3 regions of the Fundidesulfovibrio soli genome follow, and region 3 is predicted to be linked to each of the others. Evidence: predicted binding sites of a transcription regulator. Region 3 holds the regulator's gene; each other region holds the start of a gene.
The links. Region 3 encodes sigma-54, which starts transcription at its own class of promoters, with help from an activator protein. Its sites were predicted from a motif close to CTGGCACGGNNNNTGCTT; they were not measured.
Positions count from the first base shown of each region.

Region 1 (4,893 bases), on a different contig from region 3:
GAGGATGCCGGTGCTGGTCTGGACTGCGCGCAACCGGGAGCAGAGAAAGTTCTGCGCGATGCACGGGTTCAATGCGATCTATGAGGAGGCGCGGCCCGAGGGCGGGATGGCGGAGCCGGAGGATGGGGAGGACTAAGTGCCGATACCCTGGCATATAATGAAAAAGCCCGGGCGACGATGCCGTCCGGGCCTTTTCATGCATTTTGCGTGAGTTCGACGGGGGGCACCCCCGACGCCACTCCGCCCTATTTGCGGGTCAAGGGGGCCACGCCCCCTTGCGGGGTGCGGGGCAGCGCCCCGCTCTCTCCACCCGATTTCCGGACTCGCCAGCTACCCCGCCACCCTCTTCAACCGCTTCAGCACCCGCTCCTTGCCCATGGCTTCCACCATCTCGAACAGGCCGGGGCTGGCGGTTCTTCCGGTGAGGGCCACGCGCAGGGGCTGGGCGACCAGCTTGAATTTCAGCTCTTTCCCCTCAAGATAGGCCTTCACGGCGGCCTCCAGAGGCTCCTGCCTGAAGTCGTCCGCAGTCTCGAAAATCTTGGCGATCTCGGCCAAATGCGGCTTGGTCTCATCAGTCAAGAACTTGGACCCCGCGGCCTCGTCCAGTGCGGGCTCCTCGGCCACGAACATCTCGGCCTGGTCGGCCATCTCCAGCATGGTGCGCGAGCGCGGCTGCAAAAGCGGGATGAACGCCTTCAGATAGGCCGCATCCGGCCCGGCGTAGCCCCTCTCGCCCAGGATCGCGGCCAGCAGCCCGGCCAGGCGGTCCAGGTCCGCTTCCTTGATATAGTGCTGGTTCAACCAGAGCAGCTTCTCGTTGTCGAACACCGAGGCGGACTTGCCCAGGCTGCCGATGGAGAAGTGCCGCAGCAGTTCCTCCCGGCTGAAGATCTCCTGGTCGCCGTAGGACCAGCCCAGGCGCACCAGGCAGTTGAGCATGGCCTCGGGCAGGATGCCCTGGGCCTCGTACTCGTAGACCGCCGTGGCGCCGTGGCGCTTGGAGAGCTTCTTCTTGTCCGGCCCGAGGATCATGGGCACGTGCCCGAACTTGGGCAGGGGGAAGCCCAGGGCGTTGTAGATCATGATCTGCTTGGGAGTGTTGTTGATGTGGTCGTCGCCCCGGATCACGTGGGTGATGCCCATGGTGGCGTCGTCCACCACGACGGCAAGGTTGTAGGTGGGCGTGTTGTCGGAGCGGCGCAGGATCATGTCGTCGAGCTCGGCGTTGTCGAAGGCCACCGGGCCGTGGACCAGGTCGTCCATGATGGTGGTGCCGGCCAGGGGGGCCTTGAGGCGCACCACGCGCCCCGGGCCGGGGCCCAGGCCGCGCTCGCGGCAGCGCCCGTCGTACTTGGGCTTGGTGCCGTTGGCGCGCGCGGTCTCGCGCATGGCCTCCACCTCTTCGGGGGTGCAGGAGCACCAGTAGGCCGTGCCGTTCTCGATCATGGAGTCGATGAACTGGTTGTAAATCTCGAAGCGCTGGGTCTGGTAGATGGGCTCGTCGTCCCAATCAAGGCCGAGCCATTTCATGGAGGCCAGGATGCCCTCGGTGTAGGCGGCCTGGGAGCGGACAGTGTCGGTGTCCTCGATGCGCAGCAGGAAACGGCCGCCTGCCTGGCGGGCCAGCAGCCAGCTGAAGATTGCCGTGCGCGCGCCGCCGATGTGCAGCTGTCCGGTGGGGCTGGGGGCGAAACGGGTGACGATGCTCATGAAGCCTCCAGAACGGACGCCATGCGGGGAAAAGCCCACCACATAGGCCCGTGATTGCCAAAATTTGGGGTGGCTGGCTGGTAAGCCTTTCAGTGGGCGGATGTCAACGAAGGGCGCGGGCGGCCTTCGCGCCGACAGCTCAGGAGGGCGAGGGGGCTGGATCAGATTGCGGCACGAGCGCCATGGAATTGATCGTGAACAGCCTGTATTTCCAACCATCGTGGCGCTTTACGAGTACGATCTGGATTGTTGCCGGGCCTGTCTCGAACTCAACCTTGGCCCTGTATTTGGCCGTTACGACTTTACCGCTCCCAAGCATGTAGGAAATATTGGCGTCACCAGTTACTTCGATAATCCGCCCGAATTGGCCAAGCCCCTTGAGCCAGATCAATATTTTGGTCAATTCCTCGGGAGAGCCGGCTTTCAGAAGCTCCGGGCTTGCGTGTTTTTTGAAGGTCTCCAGATCAAAAGCGGAACAGAGCACCGGAACCGTCTCCATAACATAGGCTTTGCTTTCCTGGTCCAGCCCCTGCCCCACGACAGCCATGTAGGCGAACAACGCGCCAACCAACACGAACGCCGCCAGAAACAACCCACCCAGGATCATCAACGCCTTCTTCATCGAAAAGCTCCTTTGCGCGGCGACGGTGCTCAAATCAGCAAAGCGGCAATAACCGCCCGTCGGCAACTCGAAACCCGACAACTCTTTGCGCACATCAATATCGCACCTGGGTCCACCTCACAACGGTTATTGTATTTCAGGCCTCCCCTCCCCTCGGAGTCCCGCCTTGCACAAAGGCCTATCTTGTGCAGTATATTGCACATACTGACACCACTCCTCAGAATAAACTTTTCGATTTTGAACAGTTAGACACAGGCACAAATCCTGCTTCATCTTGTCCGTTTTGACTGTGAACAAAGAATGGTTATCCCATTGCTTCTCCGACGTTCACAGGCCGGGCCACCGCAACCGGTCGTCGTGCAAATCCTATACTGAGAGGTATCTTTCGTGAAACGCATCCTTCTCCCCCTGCTCCTGCTTCTGGCCCTGGCCCCCGCCGCCCGCGCCGCCGACGACACGGTCACCATCCCGCTCTCCGACGTCAGCGACACCGCCAAGTTCTTCAAGTTCGACGTGGACGGCGTCACCGTGAAGTACTTCTTGATCAAGGCCCCGGACGGCTCCGTGCGCTCCGCCCTGGACGCCTGCGACGTCTGTTTCCCCGAGAAGAAGGGCTACAAGCAGTCGGGCGACGTGATGGTCTGCGTCAACTGCGGGATGAAATTCCCCGTGACCCGCGTGGGCATGGTCAAGGGCGGCTGCAACCCGCATCCGCTGCCCAACAAGGTGGAGGGCGACAAGGTGGTGATCCAGAAGTCCGACCTGGCCCAGGGCATCAAATACTTCAAATAGCCAAGGAGCGCCCGTGAACCTGCTCACCCTGCCTCTGCGAACCCTGCGCCGCAAGACCATGCGCACGGCACTGCTCACCGTGGTCTTCGCCGCGGGCATCTGCTCCGTGGTGGCGCTCAACTACGTGTCCAAGGCCGTGGGCGACTCCATGGAGAAGAAGCTCACCGCCTACGGCGCCAACATCCTGCTCCAGCCCAAGGTGGACACCCTGGCCGTGGGCTACGGCGGCTTCAGCCTGGGCAACGTCTCCCTGGACGTGAAGAGCCTCAGCCGCGAACAGGTGGACAAGGTCCGCACCATCGAGCTGCACGAGCGCATCGCGTCCGTGGCGCCCAAGTTCATCGCCCTGACCGAGGTCAAGGGGCAGCACGCGGCCGTCATCGGCGTGGACTGGCCCGAGGAGCTGATGATCAAGAACTACTGGGGATTCGAGGGCAAGACGCCCGAGGCCCCGGGCGAGGTGCTGGTGGGCTCCCGCGCGGCCGCGACCCTGGGCCTGAAGGTGGGCGACCGTTTCCAGGTGCAGGGACGGGATTTCACCGTGTCCGGCCTGCTGACCCAGACCGGCTCCGAGGACGACAACGTGATCTTCGCCGGCATCGAGGACCTGCAGGCCGCCATGGGCAAGCCCGGCCAGATCCACTTCGCCGAGGTGGCCGCGCTGTGCTCCGGCTGCCCCATCGACGACATCGTGGCCCAGATCCAGCAGAAGATCCCCGACGTGGACATCGTGGCCATGCAGAAGATCGTTAAGGCCCGCATGTACACCGTGCACTTCGTGCAGCACCTGGCGCTCATCGTCAGCGTGATCCTGCTGCTCACGGCCTGCTTCATGATCGCACTGTCGCTCCTGGCTTCGGTCAACGAACGCAAGCACGAGATCGGCGTGCTGCGCTCCCTGGGCTACTCGCGGGGGAGCGTGTTCTCCATCTTCTGCCTGGAGGCCATGGCCATCGGCATGGCCGCGGGCGTGGCCGGATTCCTGGGCGGGTTCGGCGTGAGCCACTCCGTGATGGACATGCTGGAGCTCGGCAAGGAGGCGACCATGCAAATGGAATGGTGGCACCTGGGCGTGACCCTGGCGGGCGTGGCCGTGATCTCCTGCCTGTCGTCGGTGATTCCGGCCTGGAAGGCCGCCAACACCGACCCCAGCCAGGCCTTGGTAATGCTTTAGAGGAGAGCGCCTCCGGCGGCCGGAGAGGGCGCTGCCCTCTCCGGACTCTCCCGCCAAAGGAACTTCGTTCCTTTGGAATCCTTCACAGCTTCGCGTAGGGAGCGGTTGTCAGCCGGACACCGGCAGCTACGGCACACGCCGCGAAGCGGAAAGGGAGTGCGGAGGGCCGAAGGCCCTTTGCCCGCCGGAGGCGACTCCGGACCATATTTCCATATCAGAGACAACCAAACGGGAGACCGACATGCTTCAGGCCGTGAACGTATCCAAATCCTACGGCGACACCCTCGTGCTGGACAACGTGTCCGTCCAGGTGGGCAAGGGCGAATTCGTGTGCGTGGTGGGCCGCTCGGGATCGGGCAAGTCCTCGCTGCTCAACGTCCTCTCCACCCTGACCCGCCCGGACTCGGGCCATGTGCTCTACCAGGGGGAGAACGTCACGGCCATGCCCGAGGGCCGCATCAACCGGCTCCGACACAAGGACTTCTCCATCATCTTCCAGCTGCACCACCTGCTGCCCTACCTCACGGCGCTGGAGAACGTGATGGTGCCCTTCATGAACACCCTGCGCCCCGTCGGGCAGGACATCCGCGAC
Region 1 covers NZ_JAKZKW010000008.1:68,207-73,099, reverse strand. Annotated here, with positions in the region: gene MLE18_RS09310 (glycerophosphodiester phosphodiesterase family protein) at 1-136, shown strand, start outside; gene gltX (glutamate--tRNA ligase) at 331-1,713, opposite strand; gene MLE18_RS09300 (hypothetical protein) at 1,853-2,428, opposite strand; gene MLE18_RS09295 (Fe-S-containing protein) at 2,723-3,127, shown strand; gene MLE18_RS09290 (ABC transporter permease) at 3,141-4,301, shown strand; gene MLE18_RS09285 (ABC transporter ATP-binding protein) at 4,543-4,893, shown strand, end outside.
Region 1: a site for sigma-54 is predicted at 2,588-2,605, ahead of MLE18_RS09295 (Fe-S-containing protein). Genes of this name have one in related genera too.

Region 2 (4,893 bases), on a different contig from region 3:
CGTCCGGGGCCGTGACGGAGACGCCCTCGCGGCAGACCCCGAGCACGGTGTGCAGAAGACGCAGGATCTCGTCCTGCGAGAACCTGGGATATGGGGAATCCATGTACTCCAGCCTTTGCCGTCGGGCCTGCCGGTTAGAAGAATTGCAGCAGCATGCGAGTGGCCATGATGAACAGGAAGACCGCGAAGACCTTCTTGAGCTTGGCCACGGGCAGCTTGTGGGCGATCTTCGCGCCGGTGGGGGCCGTGAGCATGCTGCAGACCACCAGCCCGATCAGCGCGGGGATGTAGATGAAGCCCAGGGTGGCGTCGGGCAGGCCCGCCTTGCCCAGGCCGCCGAAGATGTAGCCCACGGTGCCGGCCAGGGCGATGGGGAAACCGATGGCCGCCGAGGTGCCCACGGCCTGGTGCATGGGGATGTTGCACCAGGTCATGAACGGCACGGAGAGGGTGCCGCCGCCGATGCCCACCAGGGCGGAGATGACGCCGATGCCGGAACCCACCCCGAAGATGCCCTTGGTGTCGGGTATCTCGCGGGTGGGCTTGGGCTTGATGTTCAAGAACATCTGGAAGGAGACGTAGTAGAGGAAGAAGACGAAGAAGCCCTTGAGGAACCCGCTGGAGAGGATGGAGGCCAGCCAGCTGCCCGCCAGGGTGCCCACGATGATGCCGGGGGAGATGGCCTTGACCACGTTCCAGCGCACGGCGCCGTGCCTGTGGTGGGCGCGCATGCTGGAAACGGAGGTGAACATGATGGAGGCGAGCGAGGTGCCCAGGGCCATCTGCATCATGTACTCTTGTGGCATGCCCTGCATGGTGAAGAGCACGGACAGAACGGGGACGATGACAATGCCGCCTCCGACGCCCAGGAGCCCGGCCAGGACTCCCGCCACGGCGCCAGCGAAGGCGTACAGCAGCCAGTACGTAACCATCGGATACTCCAGATCGAAAAATTGCGGCGCAGGGCGCCGCTGGGCCAGGACTACTGGCTTTTGCCGCCGATGTCGACAATCCCCGCCGGGCGATATCGAGCGCCGTCAGGCTCTCCCGGCTGAAACCGGGCCAGGGCCGCCCCGTCGGTCTTTCGCTCGCCCCCGGTTTTCCGGAGAGAGCCGACACCAGTGGGCACTGATCTTACAAAAAGGAGAACAAAATTGTAAACTATTTTGAAACATCTTGGCGCGACATCTCTGCGAGCCACTATCTGCCAGCTTTGGCCGAACTCCCCGCAGCCCGCCCCAGCTAACGATTTTACCAAATTTGCAAAAAACATCCTGTTTTTGGCACGGCGCTTGCCTTATGCCTTGCGTATTTCAACTCGACCCCATCCCCTTTCGGAGGTTTGTCATGAGAAAGATCGCAATTTACGGCAAAGGCGGCATCGGCAAGTCCACCACCACCCAGAACACCGTGGCCGGTTTGGCCACGCTGGGCAAGAAGGTCATGGTCGTGGGCTGCGACCCCAAGGCCGACTCCACCCGCCTGCTCCTCGGCGGCCTGCAGCAGAAGACCGTGCTCGACACCCTTCGTGAGGAAGGCGAGGACGTGGAACTCGAAGACATCCTGAAGCCCGGCTTCAAGGGCACCATGTGCACCGAGTCCGGCGGCCCCGAGCCCGGCGTCGGCTGCGCCGGCCGCGGCATCATCACCTCCATCAACCTGCTCGAGCAGCTGGGCGCCTACACCGACGACAAGCAGCTCGACTACGTCTTCTACGACGTTCTCGGCGACGTCGTCTGCGGCGGTTTCGCCATGCCCATCCGTGAAGGCAAGGCCCAGGAGATCTACATCGTCGTCTCCGGCGAGATGATGGCCATGTACGCCGCCAACAACATCTGCAAGGGCATCGTGAAGTTCGCCGAAGCCGGCGGCGTGCGCCTGGGCGGGCTGATCTGCAACTCCCGCAAGGTCGACCGCGAGCTGGACCTGATCACCGCCCTGGCCGACCGCCTCGGCACCCAGATGATCCACTTCGTCCCCCGCGAGAACCAGGTGCAGCGCGCCGAGCTCAACCGCAAGACCGTCATCGATTTCTCGCCCGAGCACCCGCAGGCCAACGAGTATCTGGCCCTGGCCTCCAAGATCCAGGACAACCAGAAGTTCGTCATCCCGACTCCGCTGCCCATCGAGGAGCTGGAATCCCTGCTGGTGGAATTCGGCATCGCCAACTAGCGGCCGACGGAACAACCATAGAGCAAGACAGGAGAAAGCAGCATGTCCCTTATCATGATCCGTTCCATCGTCCGCCCCGAGAAGGCCGACGACGTGATGGCCGCCCTCATGGACGCCGGCTTCCCGGCAGCCACCAAACTCGCGGTCGCCGGCCGCGGCAAGCAGCGCGGCATCAAGATCGGCGAAGTGACCTACGACGAGATTCCCAAGGTCCAGATCATGACGGTCGTGTCCGAGAAGGACAAGGACTACGTGATCAAGACCATCGTTGACTCCGCCCGCACCGGCGGGAAGGGCAACTTCGGCGACGGCAAGATCTTCGTCACCCCCGTGGAGGAGATGTACACCATCAGCTCCGGCGTGAAGGAGACCGACCTGTCCAGCATCGGGGAGGCCAGGCCATGAAGGAAGTCATCGCCATCGTTCGCATGAACAAGATGAACCAGACCAAGAAGGCGTTGACCGACGCGGGTATCGCGGCCTTCTTCGCCCACGAGGCCTGGGGACGCGGCAAGGGGCTGGTGAACTCGATCGTGGCCGCGGGCGCGGCCCAGGGCTACCAGGAAGCGGCCGAAGTGCTCGGCAGCAAGGGCAAGCTCTTCGCCAAGCGCCTGATCACCGTGGTGGTGCCCGACGAGAAGGTGAGCACCGTGGTGGACGCCATCATGGCCGCCAACAAGACCGGCCAGGCCGGCGACGGCAAGATCTTCGTGGTGCCCATGGCCGACTCCGTGCGCGTGCGCACCAGCGAGAGCGGCACCTGCGCCATCGAGTAACCGGCTCCACGAGCCCCGAAACGGAGCCCCTGAAGAGGAAGCATTATGGACGCCCCGATCACAGATAAGGTCGCCCCGGCGATCGACCCTGAAGAAGTAAAGAAGGAGCTTCTGGCCAAGTACCCGCCCAAGGTCGGCCGCAAGCGCTCCCAGCAGATATTCATCAAGGAAAACGAGGGTCCCGAGGACCGCGAGGTGCTCTCCAACGTGCGCACCGTCCCCGGCATCGTGACCATGCGCGGCTGCACCTACGCGGGCTGCAAGGGCGTTATTCTCGGCCCCACGCGCGACATCGTGAACATCACCCACGGCCCCATCGGCTGCGGCTTCTACTCCTGGCTGACCAGGCGCAACCAGACCGACGCGTCCGCCCCCGGCGCGGAGAACTACATCCCGTACGCGTTCTCCACCGACATGCAGGACGAGGACATCATCTTCGGCGGCGAGAAGAAGCTCAAGAGGGCCATCCAGGAAGCCTACGACCTGTTCAAGCCCAAGGCCATCGCCATCTTCTCCACCTGCCCCGTCGGCCTCATCGGCGACGACGTGCACGCCGTGGCCCGTGAGATGAAGGCCCTGCTCGGCATCAACATCTTCGGCTTCTCCTGCGAGGGCTACAAGGGCGTCTCGCAGTCGGCCGGCCACCACATCGCCAACAACAAGATCTTCACCGAGGTCATCGGCACCTCCGACACGCCCAACCGCACCGGCAAGTACAACATCAACATGCTGGGCGAGTACAACATCGGCGGCGACGCCTTCGAGATCGAGCGCATCCTGGACAAGTGCGGCATCACCGTGAATGCCACCTTCTCCGGCAACTCGACCTACAACGACTTCGCCTCCGCCCAGATGGCCGACCTCTCCTGCGTCATGTGCCACCGCTCCATCAACTACGTGGCGGACATGATGGAGACCAAGTACGGCATCCCCTGGATCAAGGTGAACTTCATCGGCGCCCACGCCACGGCCAAGAGCCTGCGCCGCATCGCCGCCCACTTCGGCGACCCCGAGCTGATCGCCAAGGTCGAGGAGGTCATCGCCGAAGAAATGCCCCTGGTCGAAGAGGCCCTAGCCAAGATCAAGCCCCGCACCACGGGCAAGACCGCGATGCTCTTCGTGGGCGGCTCCCGCGCGCACCACTACCAGGAGCTCTTCGCCGAGCTCGGCATGACCACCCTGGCCGCCGGCTACGAGTTCGCCCACCGCGACGACTACGAAGGCCGCCACGTCATCCCGACCATCAAGATCGACGCCGACTCCCGCAACATCGAGGAGCTGCACGTCGAGGCCGACCCCGAGCGCTACAGCCCCCGCATGAGCGAGGAGGACATGAAGGCCCGCGAGGCCGCCGGCTGGAAGTACAAGGAGTACGAAGGCCTGGTCCCCGACATGGCGCCCAAGACCATGATCATCGACGACCTCAACCAGTACGAGGCCGACAAGCTGATCGAAATGTACAAGCCCGACATCTTCTGCGCCGGCATCAAGGAGAAGTACTCCGTGCAGAAGATGGGCGTGCCCCTGAAGCAGCTGCACTCCTACGACTACGGCGGTCCGTACGCCGGGTTCCGGGGCGCTGTGAACTACTACAAAGACATCGACAGGATGGTGAACACCAAGGTCTGGAGCAAGGTCAAGGCTCCCTGGGCCGCGGACGGCCCCGAACTCACCGCCTGCTACGTGGCCGGCTAGGAGGAACTACCATGGCTATGCTCAGACACACACCGGCCGAAATCACGGTCGACCGCACGGCCCTGACCATCAACCCGGCCAAGACCTGCCAGCCCGTCGGCGCCATGTACGCCGCCCTGGGCATCCACGGGTGCATGCCGCACTCCCACGGCTCCCAGGGATGCTGCGCCTACCACCGCTCCGCGCTGACCAGGCACTACAAGGAGCCAGTCACCGCGGCCACCAGCTCCTTCACGGAAGGCTCCTCGGT
Region 2 covers NZ_JAKZKW010000022.1:36,981-41,873, forward strand. Annotated here, with positions in the region: gene MLE18_RS15300 (putative bifunctional diguanylate cyclase/phosphodiesterase) at 1-103, opposite strand, end outside; gene MLE18_RS15305 (sulfite exporter TauE/SafE family protein) at 135-932, opposite strand; gene nifH (nitrogenase iron protein) at 1,348-2,172, shown strand; gene MLE18_RS15315 (P-II family nitrogen regulator) at 2,215-2,577, shown strand; gene MLE18_RS15320 (P-II family nitrogen regulator) at 2,574-2,948, shown strand; gene nifD (nitrogenase molybdenum-iron protein alpha chain) at 2,994-4,643, shown strand; gene nifK (nitrogenase molybdenum-iron protein subunit beta) at 4,655-4,893, shown strand, end outside.
Region 2: a site for sigma-54 is predicted at 1,281-1,298, ahead of nifH (nitrogenase iron protein). Genes of this name have one in related genera too.

Region 3 (4,893 bases):
CCGCCTTGCCAGGGACGCGCGCATCCTGGTCCTGGATGTGGACGGGGTGCTCACCGACAACGGGGTGCTCTACGACGCGGACGGCCTCGTGCTGAAGCGCTTCAGCGTGCTCGACGGCCTGGGCATCAAGCTCTTGCAGCATGCGGGCGTTGAAGTTGCTGTGATCAGCGGCCTGGACAACGCCCAGGCCCGCCGCCGCCTCAAGGAGCTCGGAGTGGCCGAATTCAACGGCGGCCACAGGCGCAAGCTCCCCATCCTGGAGGATATGCTGCGCGTCCGAGGACTTGAGTTCCGCCATGTGGCCTACATGGGCGACGACCTGCTGGACCTGCCGGTCATGGCCAAGGTGGGCCTGCCCATGGCTCCGGCCGATGCCCAGCCCGAGGCCCTGCGCCGGGCGGCCTGGATATCGCGCAGGCCCGGCGGGGGCGGCGCGGTGCGCGAGGCGGTGCGCCTGCTGCTGACCGCCAGGGGCGCGAACCTGACCCCGCAGGAGGATTGATCCCCAGGACATCTTGCGTGAAGCCAGGAATTAGTGCATAAGCAGCCTTCGCGGCGGATATTCGGCATTTTTCTTGCTAGCCGTCATATTCCGTACCGAGGAGGAAACCCGGCCGATGGCCCTGGAGCTCAGACAGCAACTCAAACTCTCTCAGCAGCTGGTGATGACCCCCCAGCTGCAGCAGGCTATCAAGCTGTTGCAGTTGTCCCGACTGGAACTGATGGAGACCGTGCAGCAGGAGCTGCTCGAGAACCCGCTGCTGGAAGAGGTGCTTGTCGAGGATGAGCGTCCCGCCCCGACCATAGCCGAGGATTCCCATTCCCCCGACGCCACCACCGATGAAGGCGCCATGCAGCGCGAGCTGCTCAAGACCGCCGAGTGGGACGACTACATCGGCGACTTCGCCTCCACCTCCCGCCAGGCCACGGTGCGCGAGTACGAGGCCCCGGAAGAGGGCTTCTCCTTCGAGGCCAGGCTGACCTCCAAGACCTCCCTTGAGGGGCACCTCTCCTGGCAGATCAATCTTTCCGAATTCACCCAGCAGGAGCGGGCCGTGGCCGACGCCATCGTCGGCAATCTGGATCATATGGGCTATTTCCGCTCCTCCCTTGAGGAGATCGCCCAGGAGACCGGCGCGGACGAGCCCCTGGTGGAATCCGTGCTCCACAAGCTGCAGCGCTTCGACCCCGTGGGCGTTGCTGCCCGCACCCCGCAGGAGTGCCTGCTGGTGCAGCTGGAGGTCTATGGCTACACGGACCCCATCCTGCTCGAGATCGTGAGCGACCACCTCGAAGACCTGGAGAAGAAGCGCTACAAGCCCCTGGCCAAGAAGTTCAAGCTGAGCCTGGAGGATATCAGGCAATACCTCGATATCATTCAATCGCTGGACCCAATGCCCGGCTCGCACTTCAGCTCTTCCGAGCCGGTGTACGTGAACCCGGACGCCTTCGTGTACAAGTACGGGGACGACTTCATCATCGTGCTCAACGAAGATGGGTTGCCCAAGCTCCAACTGTCTCCCTACTACATGGAGGACATGAGCCGCGGCAGCGGCGCCTCGGGCTCCGACAAGGACTACCTCCAGGACAAGATGCGCTCCGCCCAGTGGCTGATGAAGAGCCTCTATCAACGCCAGCGGACCCTGTTCAAGGTGCTGGAGAGTATCGTTAAATTTCAGAGAGGCTTTTTCGAGCACGGCGTGACCAAGCTCAAACCCTTGATCCTCAAGGACGTGGCCGACGACATCGGCATGCACGAGTCCACCGTGAGCCGCATCACCACGAGCAAGTACGTAGCCACTCCGCACGGGATCTACGAACTCAAATTCTTCTTCAACTCCTCACTGGAACTCGACGACGGCACCTCCGTCGGCTCCGAGTCGGTCAAGGCGCTCATCAAGCAGCTCATCGCCACCGAGGACTCCAAGAAGACCATCAGCGACGAGCAGATCGCCGAGATTCTCAAACAGAAGTTGCAAGTCAACATCGCACGCCGTACTGTGGCAAAGTACAGAATGGCCATGGGGATCGAATCGTCGTCCAAACGCAAGGAAATTCTCTAAAACCCCGCATCCCCATGCGGTAAGACCTTGGAGGCTCTATGAACATCGCATTCCACTTCAAGAATTTTGAACCTTCTCCCGGCCTGCGCGAATACGCCAGCAAGCGTTTCGAGAAGCTTTCCAAATACATGAGCAACGCCGACAACGCCGAGATGGTCGTCACCCTGATGGTCGAGAAGACCCGCCAGATCATCGACGTGTTGCTGGACGCCGACGTCATGCACATCTCCGCCCATGAGCGCTCCGACGACATGTACTCCACCGTGGACCTCATCACCGACAAGCTCGAAGCGCAGATCCGCAAGATGCGCGAGAAGATGAAGGACCGCCGCAAGCAGCCCGAGGCCCCCGTGACCATGGGCGTGGTCAGCTTCGACGAAGCGGGCAAGGTCAACGCCATCGAGGAGTCCGATAAGTACAACCCCAAGCCCATGAGCGTTGACGAGGCCGCCGAGCAGGTCACCGCCATGAAGTTCGAGTTCCTGGTGTTCCAGAACGCCGACACGGACCGCATCAACGTGATCTACAAGCGCAAGAACGGCGACTTCGGCCTGATCGACCCTGGAGTATCCAACTGATGCGCCTGGGCGAGTACCTCCGCAAGGACTTCGTGCTCGACAGCCTCGCAGCCGACAGCAAGCCCGACGTGCTCGCCGAGCTCGTGGCCCCGGTGGCGCAGGCCTTCCCGGACATCGACGCGCAGAAGGCCCTGCGGGTCCTGCTGGACCGCGAGAGCCTGGGCACCACCGGAATAGGCGACGCTGTGGCCATCCCCCACGGTAAGATGGACTCCCTCAAGGAGATCGTCATCGTGGCCGGACGCAGCAACGGCGGGGTCGACTTCGAAGCCCTGGATCACAAGCCCTGCCGCATCTTCTTCCTGGTGCTGGCGCCCGAACACGTTGCGGGAATGCATCTGCGCATCCTGGCGCAGATTTCGCGCCTGCTCTCGGACGAGAGCTTCCGGGGGGCATTCCTCGACGCCCCGGACAGGGAGAGCCTCTGGCGGGTGCTCACCAGCCACGCCTGATAAGCGTCATGTACTTGCGCCGGTAATCTGCTACTGTCCGTCCCCGCCGCGCCCCGAGCGCGGCGGGGACTTCCACATTCACAAGGAGCGTGCCGCTATGGACTCCGGCGCGAACAGGCTTTCCGTGGTGGTTATCACCGGGCTGTCCGGGTCTGGAAAATCCACCGCCATCAACGTTTTCGAAGACATGGGCTACTTCTGCGTGGACGGCCTGCCCGCCATGCTCATACCCAAGCTCGTCACCCTCTTCGATGAACAGTCCGCGCACCGCTACCGGGGCCTTGCCCTGGGCATGGACGTGCGCCAGGCGGATTTCGACTCCGACTGGCTGGACGCCCTCGAAACCCTCAAGGCTTCCGGCAACCCGCCGCAGATCATCTTCACCGAGGCCTCCACTCGGGAGATCATGCGCCGCTACGCCACCACCCGCCGCCCGCATCCCTTCGAGTCCGAAGGCTACGGGCTGGGCGAGGCCGTGGAGGAGGAACGCCGCCGCATGGCAACCCTGCGGGAGGCAGCCGACCTGGTGATGGACACCACCGACTTCTCCATCCACGACCTGCGCCGCCAGCTCCACGAAAAATGGATGTTCCTGGAGGGCAAGGGGCCGGACATGAAGGTGCACATCATGAGCTTCGGGTTTAAATACGGCCTCCCAACCGAATCCGACCTGCTCTTCGACCTGCGCTTCCTGCCCAACCCCTATTTCGAGCCCTCGCTCAAGGAGATGTCCGGCAAGGATGCCCCCGTGGCCGACTACGTGCTCAAATCCGAGGAGGGCAGCCTCTTCCTGCCCAAGTTCCTCGACTTCCTCTCCGGCTTGATCCCCCTCTACGCCAAGGAAGGCCGCTACCGGCTGACCATCGCCCTGGGCTGCACCGGCGGCAGGCACCGCTCCGTGGCCACGGCCGAGGCCCTCTTTGACACATTGCGGAAGGAGGGATACACCGTCTCCCTGGAACACCGGCATATCGAAAAAGGCTGACAGACCAACGATGAGCGATACTTCTACCGTCCCCGCCGCCGTAGGCGTGGTCATCGTGACCCACACCGACTACGGGCAGAAACTCCTGGCCGCGGCGGAAATGATCCTGGGGCAACAGCAGCACGTGCGCACCGTGAGCGTGGAGGTCGGCGTGGACACCACGCAGACCGTGCAGATCCTCGACGCATCCATCAAAGAAGTGGAGCAGGGCGGCGGCGTGATGATCCTTACGGACATGTTCGGGGGCACCCCCACCAACCTGTCCCTCTCACTCATGGCGCAACACACCATCGAGGTGGTCACGGGCGTGAACCTGCCCATGCTCATCAAGATTCTCTCCTCCCGCTCGAAACCCCTCTCGCAGCTGGCCGCCGAGGCCAAAACCGCTGGGGTGCAAGGCATCGTGGTCGCCGGCGAGATCCTGCGGAAAAAGGTGGCCGGGGAATAACGCGTGGTCTGGGTGCGCATCGACAACAGGCTGGTGCACGGCCAGATCATCGAGGCCTGGCTGCCCTATACCGACGCCAGGACGCTGGTGGTGGGCAACGACGAACTGGCCAAGGACGAACTGCGCCAGCAGATCATGTCCATCGCCATCCCCCTGGGGGTGGAGATCGTCTTTCTGGAGGTCGCCCAGGTTGGCGCCTACCTTGAGGACAAGAAGCTCCGCGACAAGAACGTCCTGGTGCTCTTCGCCGACTGCCGGGACGCCACCAGGAGCCGCAAGGCCGGGTTGGGCTACTCCTGCCTGAACCTGGGCAACCTGCACTACGGGCCGGGCAAGAGACAGCTCTGCCAGCATATCGCCCTGAGCA
Region 3 covers NZ_JAKZKW010000001.1:319,121-324,013, reverse strand. Annotated here, with positions in the region: gene MLE18_RS01575 (KdsC family phosphatase) at 1-502, shown strand, start outside; gene rpoN (RNA polymerase factor sigma-54) at 618-2,063, shown strand; gene hpf (ribosome hibernation-promoting factor, HPF/YfiA family) at 2,102-2,641, shown strand; gene MLE18_RS01560 (PTS sugar transporter subunit IIA) at 2,641-3,093, shown strand; gene rapZ (RNase adapter RapZ) at 3,191-4,078, shown strand; gene MLE18_RS01550 (PTS sugar transporter subunit IIA) at 4,089-4,526, shown strand; gene MLE18_RS01545 (PTS sugar transporter subunit IIB) at 4,530-4,893, shown strand, end outside.